4 regions of the Micromonospora sp. C41 genome follow, and region 1 is predicted to be linked to each of the others. Evidence: riboswitches for the same ligand, from Rfam matches in the RefSeq annotation. Region 1 holds a riboswitch; each other region holds the start of a gene.

Evidence for each region. Region 1 has a riboswitch for cyclic di-AMP ahead of KBX43_RS18205 (NlpC/P60 family protein). Riboswitches for the same ligand answer to the same signal wherever they lie in the genome.
Region 2: linked by a shared signal. The riboswitch ahead of KBX43_RS08785 (hypothetical protein) and the one ahead of KBX43_RS18205 (NlpC/P60 family protein) in region 1 are both predicted to bind cyclic di-AMP.
Region 3: linked by a shared signal. The riboswitch ahead of KBX43_RS27065 (hypothetical protein) and the one ahead of KBX43_RS18205 (NlpC/P60 family protein) in region 1 are both predicted to bind cyclic di-AMP.
Region 4: linked by a shared signal. The riboswitch ahead of KBX43_RS02210 (transglycosylase family protein) and the one ahead of KBX43_RS18205 (NlpC/P60 family protein) in region 1 are both predicted to bind cyclic di-AMP.

Annotation. Positions count from the first base shown of each region.
Region 1 covers NZ_JAGPXP010000016.1:10,880-14,602, forward strand. Annotated here, with positions in the region: gene KBX43_RS18200 (N-acetylmuramoyl-L-alanine amidase) at 1-1,313, opposite strand, end outside; cyclic di-AMP (ydaO/yuaA leader) riboswitch at 1,552-1,689, shown strand; gene KBX43_RS18205 (NlpC/P60 family protein) at 1,703-2,734, shown strand; gene dcd (dCTP deaminase) at 2,799-3,377, opposite strand; gene KBX43_RS18215 (pyridoxamine 5'-phosphate oxidase family protein) at 3,456-3,723, shown strand, end outside.
Region 2 covers NZ_JAGPXP010000006.1:29,237-32,959, forward strand. Annotated here, with positions in the region: gene KBX43_RS08780 (carbonic anhydrase) at 1-465, shown strand, start outside; gene KBX43_RS08785 (hypothetical protein) at 527-1,552, opposite strand; cyclic di-AMP (ydaO/yuaA leader) riboswitch at 1,556-1,687, opposite strand; gene KBX43_RS08790 (YibE/F family protein) at 1,842-3,125, opposite strand; gene KBX43_RS08795 (SHOCT domain-containing protein) at 3,290-3,499, opposite strand; gene KBX43_RS08800 (metal-sensitive transcriptional regulator) at 3,625-3,723, opposite strand, start outside.
Region 3 covers NZ_JAGPXP010000035.1:46,542-50,264, forward strand. Annotated here, with positions in the region: gene KBX43_RS27060 (cation diffusion facilitator family transporter) at 23-937, shown strand; cyclic di-AMP (ydaO/yuaA leader) riboswitch at 1,081-1,212, shown strand; gene KBX43_RS27065 (hypothetical protein) at 1,217-2,293, shown strand; gene KBX43_RS27070 (SRPBCC family protein) at 2,290-2,826, opposite strand; gene KBX43_RS27075 (STAS domain-containing protein) at 2,868-3,227, opposite strand; gene KBX43_RS27080 (hypothetical protein) at 3,649-3,723, shown strand, end outside.
Region 4 covers NZ_JAGPXP010000002.1:10,128-13,850, reverse strand. Annotated here, with positions in the region: gene KBX43_RS02220 (M4 family metallopeptidase) at 1-502, shown strand, start outside; gene KBX43_RS02215 (YbaB/EbfC family nucleoid-associated protein) at 637-1,086, opposite strand; gene KBX43_RS02210 (transglycosylase family protein) at 1,270-1,914, opposite strand; cyclic di-AMP (ydaO/yuaA leader) riboswitch at 1,913-2,058, opposite strand; gene KBX43_RS02205 (LLM class flavin-dependent oxidoreductase) at 2,231-3,723, shown strand, end outside.

The DNA of each region.
Region 1 (3,723 bases):
GCCTTCATCAGGTCGAAGTAGTGCGACCAGTCCCAGTAGGGCCCCGGGTCCCAGTGCATGCCGCCCACGTTGGCGGCGGTGATGCCGGGCACGTTGTCGTGGCCGATGATGTGCTGCCGGTCCATCGGGATGCCGAACTTCAGCGCCAGGTGGCGGACCAGCTTGGCGGAGGTGCGGTACATCGCCTCGGTGTACCAGGTGCCCTGGCCGGCGAAGCCCTCGTGCTCCAGGCCGATGGACTTGGCGTTGACGTACCAGTTGCCGGCGTGCCAGCCGACGTCCTTGGTCTTGATGTGCTGGGCGATGTAGCCGTCCACCGAGCGCAGCGTGTAGTGCCAGCCCAGGTAGTCGGCCCGCTTCACCAGGTCGACGCTCGGGCCGAAGTAGCCCTCGGTGTCGTGGATGACGATGTACTCGATCTTCTGCTGCTTCGGCCGGTCAGCCAGGTCGTGGTTGCCGTAGTCGCCCGGGTCGTCGCTGAGCTGCTCGTAGGGCGCGGGAATCCACTCGCAGGCCAGCCGGACCGGGCACTCCAGCCCGTCCGGCCGCTGCGCGGTGCGCAGGCCGAGGCGGGCCAGCCGGGAGCGGTCCGGCTTCGCGGCGGTGGCGGCGAGCGTGACCCGCTGGCCGTCGTCGGTGGTCCGGGTGGCGCCCTGGCCGAGCTGGTCGTAGACCTCGTCGGCGAAGGCCGCCGCCGCGTCGGCGGTGTCCGCGCCGGAGTAGCGGGCCACCGCGGCGTACCAGGCCGCCGGGTCGGTGCCGGCGCCGACCGGCCCGCCCAGAGCCTTCTGGTACGACGACAGCAGCGCCGCGCCGCCGCGGATGTTCGCGGCCGGGTCGGTGCGCAGCGTCCCCGCGTCCAGCCCGGTGAGCGCGGCGGCCGCGTCGAGCGTCTGGAGCGAGGCGCTCGGCAGCGGCGTCTCCCGCGTCGGCGCGGCGGCGGTGGCCGGGTCGAGCTTCAGCGGCCGGGAGTCGTCGCCGCGCGGGTCCTCGTCCTCGTCGACGTGGGCGCTGCCCGGCGTGGCGAGGATGTGCGCGGCGTCGGTCAGGTGCATCGGGCCGTAGCCGCCGCTGGTGCTGGGCTGACCCGGGTGGGTGTCCCAGCGGGACTCCAGATAGGAGACACCGAGCAGCACGTTCTGGGGCACGCCGTACTCGGCCGCGGCGGCGGCGTATTGTTGTTGCCGGTCGCTCGCGGGCGCGGACGTGTCCGGCGCGGCGGTAACCGGGCCGGTGGTCGCCAGCGCGGTGGCCGTGGCCACGGCGGCGGCGAGCAGTATCCGTCTGCCCGACGGCGGGGCGGAGAGATGCATCGAACCTCCTGGACAGGGATGGGGGTCACTGCGTTTCCACCCTCACTCCGCACACCCGCGACGGTCAATACCTTTCCAGTAAGTAATCAGTCGTGAAAGAAAATTTCACCTCCGTGCGCGGTGTGGCGCTGGATCGCGTACGGAGTGTCACGGCGCTGGAAGTTGCGGATCGATAACGGTGGTCCCTACTCTGGTGAATCGTCGGCCGCACGTCTCACCGTCCAACCCGGTCGGTGACGGTCCGACACCGCCGAGTCGCCTCCGGGCGAGCCGGGGAACCAGGTACCTGGGGTGAATCCGCAGCGCTGCTGCGGTAGGGCGGCTCCCTTCCCGCCCGAATCCGTCAGCTAACCCGGTAGGCGGTACGGAAGAAGGAGTACGGACGCCCGGTGGCACTCCATGCCCCGCGGCCGTCGTCGAACCGGTCGGTCGACCGGTCCAGCGCCGCGCCGCGTTCCCGCTGGTCCCGCTTCACCACCGCCCTCGCCGCACTGGTCGGCACCGCCGTCGTACTGACCGGCGGCGCCACTGCGGCACACGCCGAACCCTCGGTCGCCGAGATCGAGGCCCAGATCGACCGCGACTGGAACAAGCTCGAACCGGTCATCGAGCAGGTCAACGACGTACGCGAGCAGCTCGCCGCGCGGCGCAGGCAGGCCGACGCGCTCGGCCGCCAGATCGCACCCCTCCAGGCGCGGGTGGACGCCGCGCTCGGTCAGGTCGGCGGCCTCGCCGCCGACGCCTACAAGGCCGACAACCTCTCCACGGTCAACGCGCTGCTCGGCAGCCGCTCACCCGGTGACCTGGTCGACGGCCTGGAGCTGCTCGACCGCTTCGCGCACCGCCAGCACGAGCAGGTGCGCTCGGTCGCCGCGCTGCGCGACGAGCTGGCGGCGAAGAAGAAGCCGCTGGACGAGATGATCGCCGGCCTGGCGCGCACCGAGGCCCAGCTCGCGGCGAAGAAGAAGCAGATCGACGCCGAGATCGCCAAGCTGGAGAAGCTGCGGCTCAAGGTGTACGGCAAGGGCGGCGGCGGCCCGCTGCGCCCGGCGCCCTGCCCGGCCGGCTATCCCGGCGGCCCGGCCGGAGCGGCGGTGAAGTTCGCCTGCGCCCAGATCGGCAAGATCTACGTCTGGGGCGCCGCCGGCCCGGACCACTTCGACTGCTCGGGCCTCACCATGGCGGCCTGGGCCAAGGGCGGCGTCTCGCTGCCGCACAGCGCACGCCAGCAGCACGGCGTGACGAAGCGCATCAGCCGGGCCGAGCTGCGCGCCGGCGATCTCGTCTTCTACTACAGCGACCTGCACCACGTGGCGATGTACGTGGGCGACGGCTGGGTGGTGCACGCCTCCCAGTCCGGCAAGCCCATCACGATGAAGCGGGTCGACGACGGCGACATCAACAGCTACGGCCGCGTGTAAGGAAGGGCCCCCTCTTAACGCCTCCGGTAGAGGAGGGGGCCCTTCTTAACAACTGCGCCCGGCGTCAGCGCGTCGGCCAGGTGCGCCAGCTCTGCCAGGACCGGCTCGGCGTCGGGCCGCGCTGCCCCTGGTAACGCGAGCCGTAGACGGCCGAGCCGTACGGGTGCTCGGCCGGCGAGGAGAGCCGGAAGATGCAGAGCTGGCCGATCTTCATGCCGGGCCAGAGCGTGATCGGCAGGTTCGCCACGTTCGACAGCTCCAGCGTGACGTGGCCGGAGAAGCCGGGGTCGATGAAACCGGCTGTCGAGTGGGTCAGCAGACCCAGCCGCCCCAGGCTCGACTTGCCCTCGATTCGGCCCGCGAGCTGGTCGCCCAGCGAGATCACCTCAAGCGTGGAGGCGAGCACGAACTCGCCCGGGTGCAGCACGAACGGCTGGCCCTCGGGCACCTCCACCATCGAGGTGAGGTCGTCCTGCTGGACCGACGGGTCGATGTGTGTGTAGAGGTGGTTGTTGAAGACCCGGAACAGCCGGTCCAGGCGTACGTCGATGCTCGACGGCTGCACCAGCGTGGGCTCGAAGGGCTCCAGCGCGAGCGTGCCGGCCTTGATCTCGGAGATCAGGTCGCGGTCGGAGAGCAGCATCGGAACACCATAGCGACCGGTATGGGTGACCTGCGTGTCGCACTACTTCTTCGTACACGTGTTCGATAGGATGTCCGCATGGCTTCCTGGTCCGAATTCGCCGCCGACGAGCCCCGCCTCGCCGGCGAGATCCGCCTCCTGATGCAGCAGTACGGGCCGGGCTTCGGCTACCTCGCCACGGTCCGCGCCGACGGCGGCCCCCGCGTGCACCCGGTCTCCCCGGTGTTCACCGACGACGGCCTATGGTGCTTCGTCATCGACTCGCCGAAGCGCCGCGACCTCGAACGCGACGGCCGCTACGCGCTGCACTCGTTCCCGCCCGAGGAGAGCGACGACGAGGCGTACG
Region 2 (3,723 bases), on a different contig from region 1:
CTCGGTGACCTCTTCGTGGTGCGTACCGCCGGGCACACCGCCGGGCCCGAGGTGCTCGGCAGCGTCGAGTACGCGGTCACCGTGCTGGGCACGCCGCTCGTGGTGGTGCTCGGGCACGACTCCTGCGGCGCGGTCCAGGCCGCCCGGGAGGGGGTCCGGACCGGCGCCGCTCCGGCCGGGCACCTGGGAGCGGTGGTGGACGCGGTCTCGCCCAGCCTGCTGCGCGCCGCCCGGCAGGGCATCGACGACCTCGACGGCATCATCGACGTCCACATCGCGCAGACCGTGGAGACGCTGCTGGCCCGGTCCTCCGTGCTGGCCGAGCGGGTCGCGGCGGGCCGGTGCACGGTGGCGGGGATGTCGTACCGGCTCTCCGGCGGCGAGGTGCGGACAGTGGCGCAGGTCCCGGCGTCACTGCCCGCTCCCTCGTCGCCGGCGGACGCGGACGCGGCGCTGGCCGGCTGACCGGAGCGCCGGACGACGAAGGGGCCGCCCACGGGGGCGGCCCCTTCTTGCTGCGTCCAGGTCAGAGCATCGACATGTGGACGTGGTCGGTGTGGTTCGACGGCCCGCTGTACGACCTCCAGCCGGTGGCCGGGAACCAGATCTGCCGGTTCCAGATCACGTAGTAGATGCCCAGCCGGTCGGCGTTGCGGATGAGGAAGGCGGCCACGTCGTTGCCGTACTTGCGGGTGTCGTTGTTGTGCCAGGGTGAGAAGCCGCTGTTCTGCAGCGACCAGTCGCACGCCTTGCCCTTGGGGTGCTCCCACGGCCCGCCCGGCCGGTAACAGCCCACGAAGCGCGTGTAGCCGGCGCGCCGGACCTCCTTGTAGGCGTGCAGCGTCCGCGGCGTGATGCAGCCCGAGGTGGTCGGGTCGTTCTCGCTGCACGACTCGGCCTTCCAGCCGCCGTCGGCGGTGCGGCCGGGGCCGATCTTGGCGACCGGTGAGGTGGCGTCGACCAGGCCGCCGGTGAAGCCGAGGCCGCCGACGAGCTTGAGGGCGCGTTCGGCCTGCACCTTCTCGCGCTCCATCGCGTTCTTCTGCTTCTCCTGCTCGCGCACCTCGGCGTCGAGCGCGATCTTGGCCGTCTCGGCGCGGTTCTTGACCGCGTTGATGGCGGCCAGGCGCTGCGCGTTGAGGAGGTTCAGCTCGTCCAGGGCGTTGACGCGGCGGACGAACGAGTCGGGCGAGTTGCTCTCCAGCAGCATCGCCATCGCGCCCATCCGGCCGGTCCGGTAGGACTGGGCGGCGAGCTGGTTGACCTGCGGGCTGAGCGCCTCGAGTTCGGCCTGTGCCGCCTGTACCTCGGCGGCCAGCCGCCGCTGGCGGTCCTGCGACTTGGCCAGCTTCGCCTTCGCCTGGAGGAAGTTCCGGTTGGCGCTGTCGATCGCCTCGGTGATGAGCGGTGGTTCGCCGTCCTCCTCGTGCCCGGACGGCTTCGGGGCCGCCGCGGCGGGGGCCGCCGTCGCCGAGTTCGGCCCGGCCAGCACTGCCAGCGAGGCCAGCACGGCCACCAGGGGTGTCAGCCAGCGGCGCAGGGGTGGCGTCACAGTGTTCCCTTCCGTCGGCCGCCGACCGGGTTAGCTGACGGGTTCGGGACGGAAGTGGCCCCTACCGCTCGCGCGGATTCACCCCATGTACCTGGTTCCCCGGCTCGCCCGCAGGCGATTGGGCGGCGGCACCGCTGGCGCCGGTGCGCGCCTTCGGCGGTGACCGGCAGCGAGGTTACCCGACAGCACTCCTGCGGATCTACGTCCGGAAGCCGACCAATAGCGAGATTTCGCCGTGGCGCACCGTGACCAGCGTCGCGTTTGAAATCGATGGTCACCGTGCGGAGTGTCACCATGTCGCCTCCGTACTTTTTCCGCCGCCGAGCGCCTCCAGCGCGTCGTCGCGTCCGGTCGGCGGACGGGGCGGCGGGGGCACGGGCGACGCCGGCTCCGGACCGGGCGCGCGCCGTCCGGCGGTGGTCACGATCGCGGCCAGTGCGGTCGTCAGCGGTACGGCGGCGATCAGGCCGAGCGTGGCCACCGCGCTGCGGACGATCTCCTGGGCGAGGAACTCGCTGGTGAGGATCTGGCTCACCGGGCGGGAGTCGGCGACCAGCAGGAGCAGCAGTGGCAGCGACGCGCCCGCGTACGCCAGCACGATGGTGTTGACGGTGGACGCGATGTGGGCCCGGCCGACGCGGGTCGCCGCCCGGTAGAGCTGCCGCCGGGACAGCCCCGGGTTGGCGTGCGCGAGTTCGGTGACGGTGGCCGCCTGGGTGACGGTGACGTCGTCCAGCACGCCCAGCGAGCCGATGATGATGCCCGCCAGCAGCAGCCCGTGCAGGTCCACGTCGCCCTGGAACATGGACAGCGTGGTGGCGTCCTCGCTGCCGAAGCCGGTCAGATGGGTGGCGGACGTGGCGAGCAGGCCGAGCACGCCGGTGATCACCAGGCTGCCGAGCGTGCCGAGCACCGCCACCGACGTCTGCGCGGTGATCCCGTGCGTCAGATAGAGCACCACGAACATGATCAACGCGGCGCCCACGATCGCCACCAGCAGCGGCGGCTGGCCGCCACCGATGCCGGGCAGCACGAAGCCGAGCAGGATGGCGAAGCTGGCCGCCAAGCCGCCGAGCGCGGCGAGCCCGCGCCAGCGGCCGAACGCCACGATCGCGGCGGCGAAGAGCACAAGCAGCCAGATCAGCGGTGTGCCGCGCTGGTGCTCGGCGATGTTGTAGGACTTCATCGAAGGGTCGGCCGGGTCGATCAGCTCGACCAGGACGATCTTGTCGCCGACCTCGACCCGGGGCGCGCCCGGTCCGGCCGGGAGCGGCGTCTCGACCTGCCGTCCCGCGTCCGGGCCCTGCTCGGCGGCGACGGTCGCGGTGCCGCAGGGGCCGCCCGCGCCCTCCGGGGCCTCCGGCGTCGGCGGGCAGGGTTCGGTGACCACCCGGGTCACGGTGCCGTGGTAGCGGGGGACGTCCGCGCCGCCGACCGGCTCCCGGTCCTGCCGGGGCCAGAGCACCAGCGCGGCGATCACGGTGAGCGCGAACAGCGGCACCACCACGGCGACGAGCAGCCGCCGTACGCCCGGTGGCGTGGGCGGTGCGGGGCGGGTGTGGTCGGCACCCAAGGCGTCTCTCCCAACGGTCGCGGCGACGCCTGGTCCGCCGGACCGGTCTGGTCACCGGGCCGGCGCGGACGTGTCGACCACGTCCGGGTCGTCGCCCCGACATGGTAGGCAGCCCGGCTGGGTGCTCCCGGACACCGTGACCGGTGACGCGCGCCCCGCGCGGGTCAGGCCAGTCCGGCCCGGCGTCGCCGGTACTCGTCCTCGTCGATCTCGCCGCGGGCGTACCGCTCGTCGAGGATGCGCCGGGCCGCCGTCGGCCCGGACCGCTGCGGGCCGGTCCACCGTACGGCCAGCCAGAGGAGCCCTGCCAGCACCGCCAGCACCGCCAGGGACCAGATCCACATCCAGCCCATCATCGGGCTCTGCCACATCATCGGGCCGCCCTCCGTCCGTCACCGCGGGTCCGCCGGGGCCGGCCTGCCCGCCACTTCGACGGTACGGCCGCACGGGCGCGTCGGCGCGGGTCGATGTGCCCTGCTCGGAGGGGCGGAGGTCCCGTTCAGCCGCGCTTCATCAGGCGGCCGACGGCGGCCATCATCTCGGTCGCCATCTCGTCGGCCCGGCCCTCGGCGGCGCCCTCGTGCATGCAGTGCCGCGC
Region 3 (3,723 bases), on a different contig from region 1:
ACGCGGCAGGGAGGGTGTTGGCGTGGGCGCAGGTCATGACCACAGCAGCGCGGTGGCCAACGCGGCACACCGCCACGCAGGCCGGCTCTGGGCCGCGTTCGCGCTGCTCGCCGTCCTGATGGTGGTCGAGGCGGTGGCCGCCTTCACCACCGGCTCGCTCGCCCTGCTCTCCGACGCCGGGCACATGTTCACCGACGTGCTCGGCATCGGCATGGCCCTCGCGGCGATCACCGCCACCCGGCGCGCCGGCACCGACCCGCAGCGCACGTTCGGCCTCTACCGGCTGGAGGTGCTCGCCGCCCTCGCCAACGCCGTGCTGCTCGGCGCCGTCGCGGTCTACGTCCTGATCGAGGCGGTACGCCGCTTCGGCGAGCCGCCGGAGGTGCTGGCCGGCCCGATGCTCGTGGTGGCGGTGCTCGGCCTGCTCGCCAACATCGTCGCCTTCGCGCTGCTGCGCGCCGGGGCGAAGGAGAGCATCAACCTGCGCGGCGCGTACCTGGAGGTGCTCGGCGACCTGCTCGGCTCGCTCGGCGTGATCGCCGCGGCGCTGGTCATCGCGGTGACCGACTGGTGGTGGGCGGACCCACTGGTCGCCGTCGGGATCGGCCTGTTCATCCTGCCGCGCACCTGGCGGCTCGGCCGGGCCGCGGTGCGCATCCTGGTGCAGGCGGCGCCGGAGCACCTCCAGGTGACCGCCGTGCACGACCGGCTGGCCGCGGTCCCCGGCGTGGCCGAGGTGCACGACCTGCACGTCTGGACGCTCACCTCGGGCATGGAGGTGGCCTCGGCGCACCTGACCACCGACCCGGGCGTGGACCCGGCCGGGGTGCTGGCCGCCGCGCGGACGGCGCTGCACGAGGACTTCTCCATCGATCACGCCACGTTGCAGGTCGAACCCGGAGCGTCAGCCGGAGTGTGCGGAAAGACCGAGTGGTGATTAGGGCAGACTTAAATCACCGTGACTGCTGTACACTTATGTCGGTTTTGCCCCACCATGCGGCACTGCGCAACGGAGCCACGCCCGGGCCGCGCCGGTAGGCTCGGTCGCGGCCGCAGCCACCGGCGTCACCGGCGCAGGTGGGGTGGCCGTCGCCTAATCGCCCGAAGGGGCGAGCCGGGGAACCACGTACGTGGGGTGCATCCGCGTCAGCGGTAGGGATCTTCCGTCCCGAACCCGTCAGCTAACCCGGTCGGCGGTTGACGGAAGGACATGTGAATGCCCCCAGTGGCACCTGTACGACGGACGGCCGCCCGGTTGGCGGCCCTGCTCGTCGCGACGCTGACTGTCGGCGTCGCGACCGTTCCGGCCTCCCCCGCCTCGGCGGCGCCCCGGACCGCCCTGCTCGCCGCCGCGCCCGGCGACGACGAGGGCGGCACGCCCGAGCTGCGCGCCCAACTCGACGCGGCCAGCAAGGGCTGGCTGGAGGCGAAGGCCGCGCTGAACCGGTCGGTGAACCGCCAGAAGCAGCTCAACGACCAGCTCGCGAAGGTCGGCGCCGAGCTGGCCGTACGTGACGCCAAGGTCGGTGAGATCGCCGGGGTGGCGTACCGCGCCGGGCGGCTCGGCACCGCCGCCGCGCTGCTCGACAGCAGCAGCCCGGCGGGCTTCATGGACCGGGCCGCCACGCTGGAACAGGTCGCCGCGCACGAGGACCGCACGGTGCGCGAGCTGATCACCACCCGGGACGAGGCCACCCGCACCCGGGCCGCGCTCGACACCGAGATCCGCGAGCAGCGCAAGCAGGTCGAGGTGATGGGCAAGCGCAAGGAGCAGGCCGAGCGCGCGCTCGAAGTGGCGAACGAACGTTCCGCCCGCAACAACAGCAGCGGCGGCGGCAGCGTCCAGGGCACCTCAAGCAAGAACGCGAAGCCCGCGCCACGCAACTCGGACGGCTCGTGGCCGTCGGAGTCGTGCAGCGTCAACGACCCGACCCCGGCCAACGGCTGCATCACCCCGCGGACGCTGCACGCGCTGCAGCAGGCCAAGGCGGCCGGTTTCACCAGGTACGTCTCGTGCCACCGGCCCAGCGGCTCGGGCGAGCACCCGAAGGGGCGGGCCTGCGACTTCGCCGCCCAGAAGAACGGCTTCGGCGGCGTGGCCAGCGGCGGTGACCGGACGTACGGCAACAACCTGGCCGCGTACTTCGTGCGCAACGCCGACCCGCTCGCCGTGCTCTACGTGATCTGGTTCAAGCAGATCTGGCTGCCCAGCAGCGGGTGGAAGTCGTACAGCGGCGGCAACGGCGACCCGTCCAGCGACCACACCAACCACGTGCACCTGTCGGTGTACTAGCGCGCTCCCGGGGGGCCGGCCGGATCGGGCCGGCCCTCCAGCGTCGCGCCGAGACGGGCCGCCAGGCTCAGGTGAGCCGCCCGGGCCTGGCGGAACGCGTACCCGAACAGCGGCGCCGGCGCGGTGAGCGTGATCTCCACGTCGATGCGCACGGTGCCGTCGGGCTCGTCGCGCAGCCGGGTGTGGTTGCGCACCGTCGTCGCCGGCTGCTGCCGGGCGACAGTGACCACCTCGTCCTCGCTCGCGACCAGCACGTCCGCCTGGTACGTGACCGGGAAGTGCAGCGGGCCCAGTTGCAGCCGGTCGGTGATCGCGTAGCTGGCCAGCGCGCCCGGCCGGGCCGGCAGCTGCCGGACCCGGACGATCAGCGGATGCAGCTCGCCCTGGCGACTCAGGTCACCCAGCAGTGCCACCGCGTCGGCCCGGCTGCACCGGGCCTGCACGGTGTAGCTGAAGCTGTCGCTGCTCTGCAAGCGGGCCCCCTCGCCGTCGTACGTCGCGACGATCGTCCCGTACCGACGCCGGGCTGGCAACGGGTAGAAGGTCCCCTGGCCGCAGGGGGTGCGAACGGCGCTCAGGCGCCGGGCAGCACCTCGGGGGTGTCGTCGGCGAACCACGGCTCGGGAGCGCCGAAGAGGCCGAGCAGGCCGGTCACCCAGAGCTGCCGGTGCACGAACCGGCTCGGCTCGGTGACCACGAGCTTGACGCCGCTGACCTCGCAGGTCTGGAAGCCGGCCACCATGGCGCTGATGCCGACCGAGTCGATGAACGTGACGAGCCGCATGTTCAGCTCGATGCGCGAGGGACGGCCCTTCGCGAGCACCTCGGCGATCGCTTCCCGCACCTCGTACGCGGTGTCGACGTCGATCTCCCCACGGGGCGCGATCTGGACGACACCACCCGGCCGCACCGACTTCACGATCGACAGGCTCACGCGAGCACCTCCACTCGCCCTTGACGGGCGCCTCATCAGTACGCGGGCCGCGACCGAGAGTATTCCTCCAACGGCCCGGTCGCCACCCCCCGGGATGAGCAATTCGCGAACTGGGCACACCTGGGCGCTCCCAATCCGGACCTCCGGGTTCCAGTTTCCCCTTCGACGCGGGCCGCGGCCAGCCGTACGGCCGGTCGGACCCGTCGATCCGCCGACCAGGGTAGCGGGCGCGCGCACGTCCCGTCGGCACCGGTCCCGGCGCGTTCGGGTGGTTCGTCCCGTTCGCTGCTCACGAGCCGGGCACCACCGCGAGGGTTTGCCGCGTGCGCCGGTGGGGCACTGCCCCGAGACAGTGAACGCGCCGGATGGACACCGGAGTCCGAAGTGGCCGCCGGCCTTCGGCACCCGAGGAGGTAGAACGATGTTCGGATCCAACCTGCTGGACCGCCGGGGCAAGGCCGAGCGGGTCGCCGACCAGGCGTGGCAGCACCTGCTC
Region 4 (3,723 bases), on a different contig from region 1:
CGGCACCCCGACGCCCACGCCGACCGCCACCACCACCCCGCCGTCGGGCGGCTGCTCCGGCAACAAGCTCGCCAACCCCGGCTTCGAGTCGGGCAACGTGAGCTGGACCGCCTCGTCCGGCGTCATCACCACCGACAGCGGCCAGGCCGCCCACGGCGGCTCGTACAAGGCGTGGCTGGACGGGTACGGCTCGTCGCACACCGACACGCTCAGTCAGTCGGTGACGATCCCGGCCGGATGCCGCGCGACGTTCAGCTTCTGGCTGCACATCGACAGCGCGGAGACGACCACCGGCACCGCGTACGACAAGCTCACCGTCAAGGCCGGCAGCACCACGCTGGCCACCTACTCCAACCTGAACAAGGCCACCGGCTACGTGCAGCGGTCCTTCGACATCTCGTCGCTCGCAGGCACCACGGCGACCATCTCGTTCAGCGGCGTGGAGGACAGCTCACTGCAGACGTCCTTCGTCGTCGACGACACCGCGGTCACCCTGAGCTGACCGTGGCGTAGCGCGGCCGGTCGTCGTCCTCCCGGCGGCCGGCCGCATCGTCGTGCCGGGCGGTGCCGCGTCGCGCGTGGCCGCCGCCACGTGCCGGGGCGGCGCCGCGTCGTGCCGGGCCGTGTGCGGTCGGGTCAGGCCGGACGCCCGGCCTGGGACGCCGTGCCGCGGTCGCGGTGGATCCGCGCGGCCGCCTCGTGCATCGCGCGACCGAACAGCTCGGCCTGGTCACCCATGCTGCCGAGCCGGGCGGCGAGCGCGTCGGCGTCGGCCCGCGCCGACGCGCTGACCCGGGCGTCCAGCTCGGACAGCGCGGCGTTGGCGGCGGCGGTGACATGTCCGCACAGGACGTCGAGGGGCTCGCCGGCCAAGTCCGGGTCGATCGTCACGGAATCCAGCCGGCCACCCTGAACGGCGACCGCGCGGACCCGGCCGTCGGCTGCGGTGCCCTCGGCGCGCAGCAGGTCGCCCGGCTCGCCGTCGGCGTGCTCCGAGGCCCGGGAGCGCATCGCGGTGAGCGCCTGCTGCGTGCGGGTCAGCAGTTCGTCGATGCTCGCGGCCGCCGAGAACGGATCGTTGGTCATTTCCGCGCTTTCTTCACGTCTGAGCCGATCATCGTGACCCTAGCAACCGGCTCCGACGAATCGCGGTCAGCGGCCGTCACGGGTGGCGTCCGGCGCCGCGAGCAGGCCGGACACCGGCGGCGCGGCGTGTCGCGGGCGGCCGGACGCCCCGCCCCGGCGACCCGGCCGGGCGTCCGGACCAGATCAGCGCAGACGCAGCCGCTGACCGGGGAAGATCAGGCCGGGGTCGTCGCCGACCACTGCCCGGTTGCGCTCGTGCAGGGCACGCCAGCCACCGTCGACGCGCTGCGCCACGGCGATCTCCGACAGCGTGTCCCCGCGCCGGACCACGTACGTCCCGGCCGACGGCTGCGGCGCCGCAGTCGTCGCGGCCCGCTCCGGCGCGGCCTTACGCGTGGCGGCCCGCTTCGGGGCGAACTTCTTCGAGGTGGCCTTCTTCGGGGCCGCCCGCTCGGACCGGGTCGCCGCGGCGTTCGCCGAGCCGCCCTTCTTGCCGCAGACCGGCCACGCGCCGATGCCCTGGCCGCGCAACACCTTCTCCGCGACGGCGATCTGCTCGGACCGGCTGGCCAGGTCGGCGCGGGCGGCGTACTTCTGGCCGCCGTAGCCGTTCCAGGTGGCGCGGGAGAACTGGAGCCCGCCGTAGTAGCCGTTGCCGGTGTTGATCTTCCAGTTGCCGCCGGACTCGCAGCGCGCGACCGCGTCCCAGTTGACGCCCGCGCTGGCCGGTGCGGCCGGGCCGAACAGGCTCGCGGCGCCGACGGCGGCGCCGGCCAGGACCGCTCCGAGAGCGGTACGGCGGCTTCGGGCCGAGTATGCAGTTGCCATGTGGATTCCTCCACGCCGACGAGGTGAGCTGTCGGGTTCGGGCCGAGGAGCCCGGCCGCCGGTGGCGGCTTCACCCCGAGGTGACGATGCACCGTGGAACGTGTGGTTCCCCCGCTCCCGCACGAGGTTCGGTTACCGGGGCCGGCGGCGGGATTTGGCGTTTCCGGCCCGCGGTGCCCGCGAATGCGAACGAAACCGACGCTAAGGACGGTTTGCGACGATCGTCCACTTCTTGTGATGGTGTTCACCCGGCCGGGCTACCACCTGTGGAGCTACCGTGGCAGGGCCGAGCAAGATCACGGGAGGGGCGGGACGGATGACCGATCACGGACACGAGCTCACCTTCGGCGGCTTCATCACGCCCGCCGCCGGGCAGCCCGACCAGGTGGTGGCGCTGGCCACGCTCTGCGAACAGGTCGGGCTGGACCTGGTCACGTTCCAGGACCACCCGTACCAGCCGGGGTTCCTGGACACCTGGACGCTGATGTCCTACGTGGCCGCCGTCACCGAGCGCATCCGCCTGGCCGGCAACGTGCTCAACCTGCCGCTGCGCCAGCCGGTGGTGCTGGCCCGCAGCGTGGCCAGCCTGGACCTGCTCACCGGCGGCCGGGTCGAGATGGGACTCGGCGCGGGTGCGTTCTGGGACGCGATCGAGGCGACGGGCGGGCGGCGCCTGTCCCCCGGCGCGGCGGTCGAGGCCCTGGACGAGGCGATCCGGGTGATCCGCGAGGTCTGGGACACCGACCGCCGCGGCATGATCCGCGTCGACGGCGAGCACTACCGGGTGGTCGGCGCCAAGCGCGGTCCGGCGCCCGCGCATCGGGTGGGCATCTGGGTCGGCGCGTACAAGCCGCGCATGCTGCGCCTGGTCGGCCGCGCCGCGGACGGCTGGCTGCCCTCCCTGTCCTACCTGCCCAAGGGCCCCGACGAGCTGCCCGCCCTGAACGCGCTCGTGGACGAGGGCGCGCAGGCCGCCGGGCGCGACCCGGCCGAGATCCGCCGCATGCTCAACGTGACCGGCACGTTCGCGCGCTCGTCGGCCGGCTTCCTGGCCGGGCCGCCGGAGCAGTGGGTGGAGGAGCTGGCCAGGCTCACGCTGGAGCACGGCATCACCACGTTCATCCTCGGCAGCGACGAGCCGCGCGCGATCCAGATCTTCGCCCAGGAGGTCGCGCCGGCGGTCCGCGAACTCGTCGCCGCCGAGCGCACCGCGCCCGGCAGCGGGGCCCGCGCGGTCGCCGACGACACAGCCGCCACCGGCGGCGCGGCCACGCTGGCGGTCACCCCCACCCCCGACCCGGGGGTACGTCTGAGCGCGCGCCGCCCCTGGGACGAGTCGACCCGGCCGACCGCCCCGCCGCCTCCGGCCGGCCAGGTCTACCCACCCCGGGGGCAGGCCGCCGGGCAGCACCTGGTGGACGTGCACGACCACCTGCGCCAGGAGCTGGCCCAGGTGCGCGACCTGCTGGAACAGGTCAAGCGGGGCGCCGTCTCGCCGGGCCGGGCGCGGGCGGCGCTCAACGAGATGACCATGCGGCAGAACAACTGGACGCTCGGGGCGTACTGCGCGGCCTACTGCACCATGGTCACCCAGCACCACGGGCTGGAGGACGCCTCGATCTTCCCGCACCTGCGCCGCTCCGAGGCCGGGCTGGCGGCCGTGCTCGACCGCCTCGAGGAGGAACACGTGGTGATCCACGGGGTGGTGGAGGGCGTCGACCGGGCGCTCGTGGAACTGGTCCACCGGCCCGGCGACTTCACGCAGCTCCAGGAGGCGGTGGACCTGCTCACCGACACGCTGCTGTCGCA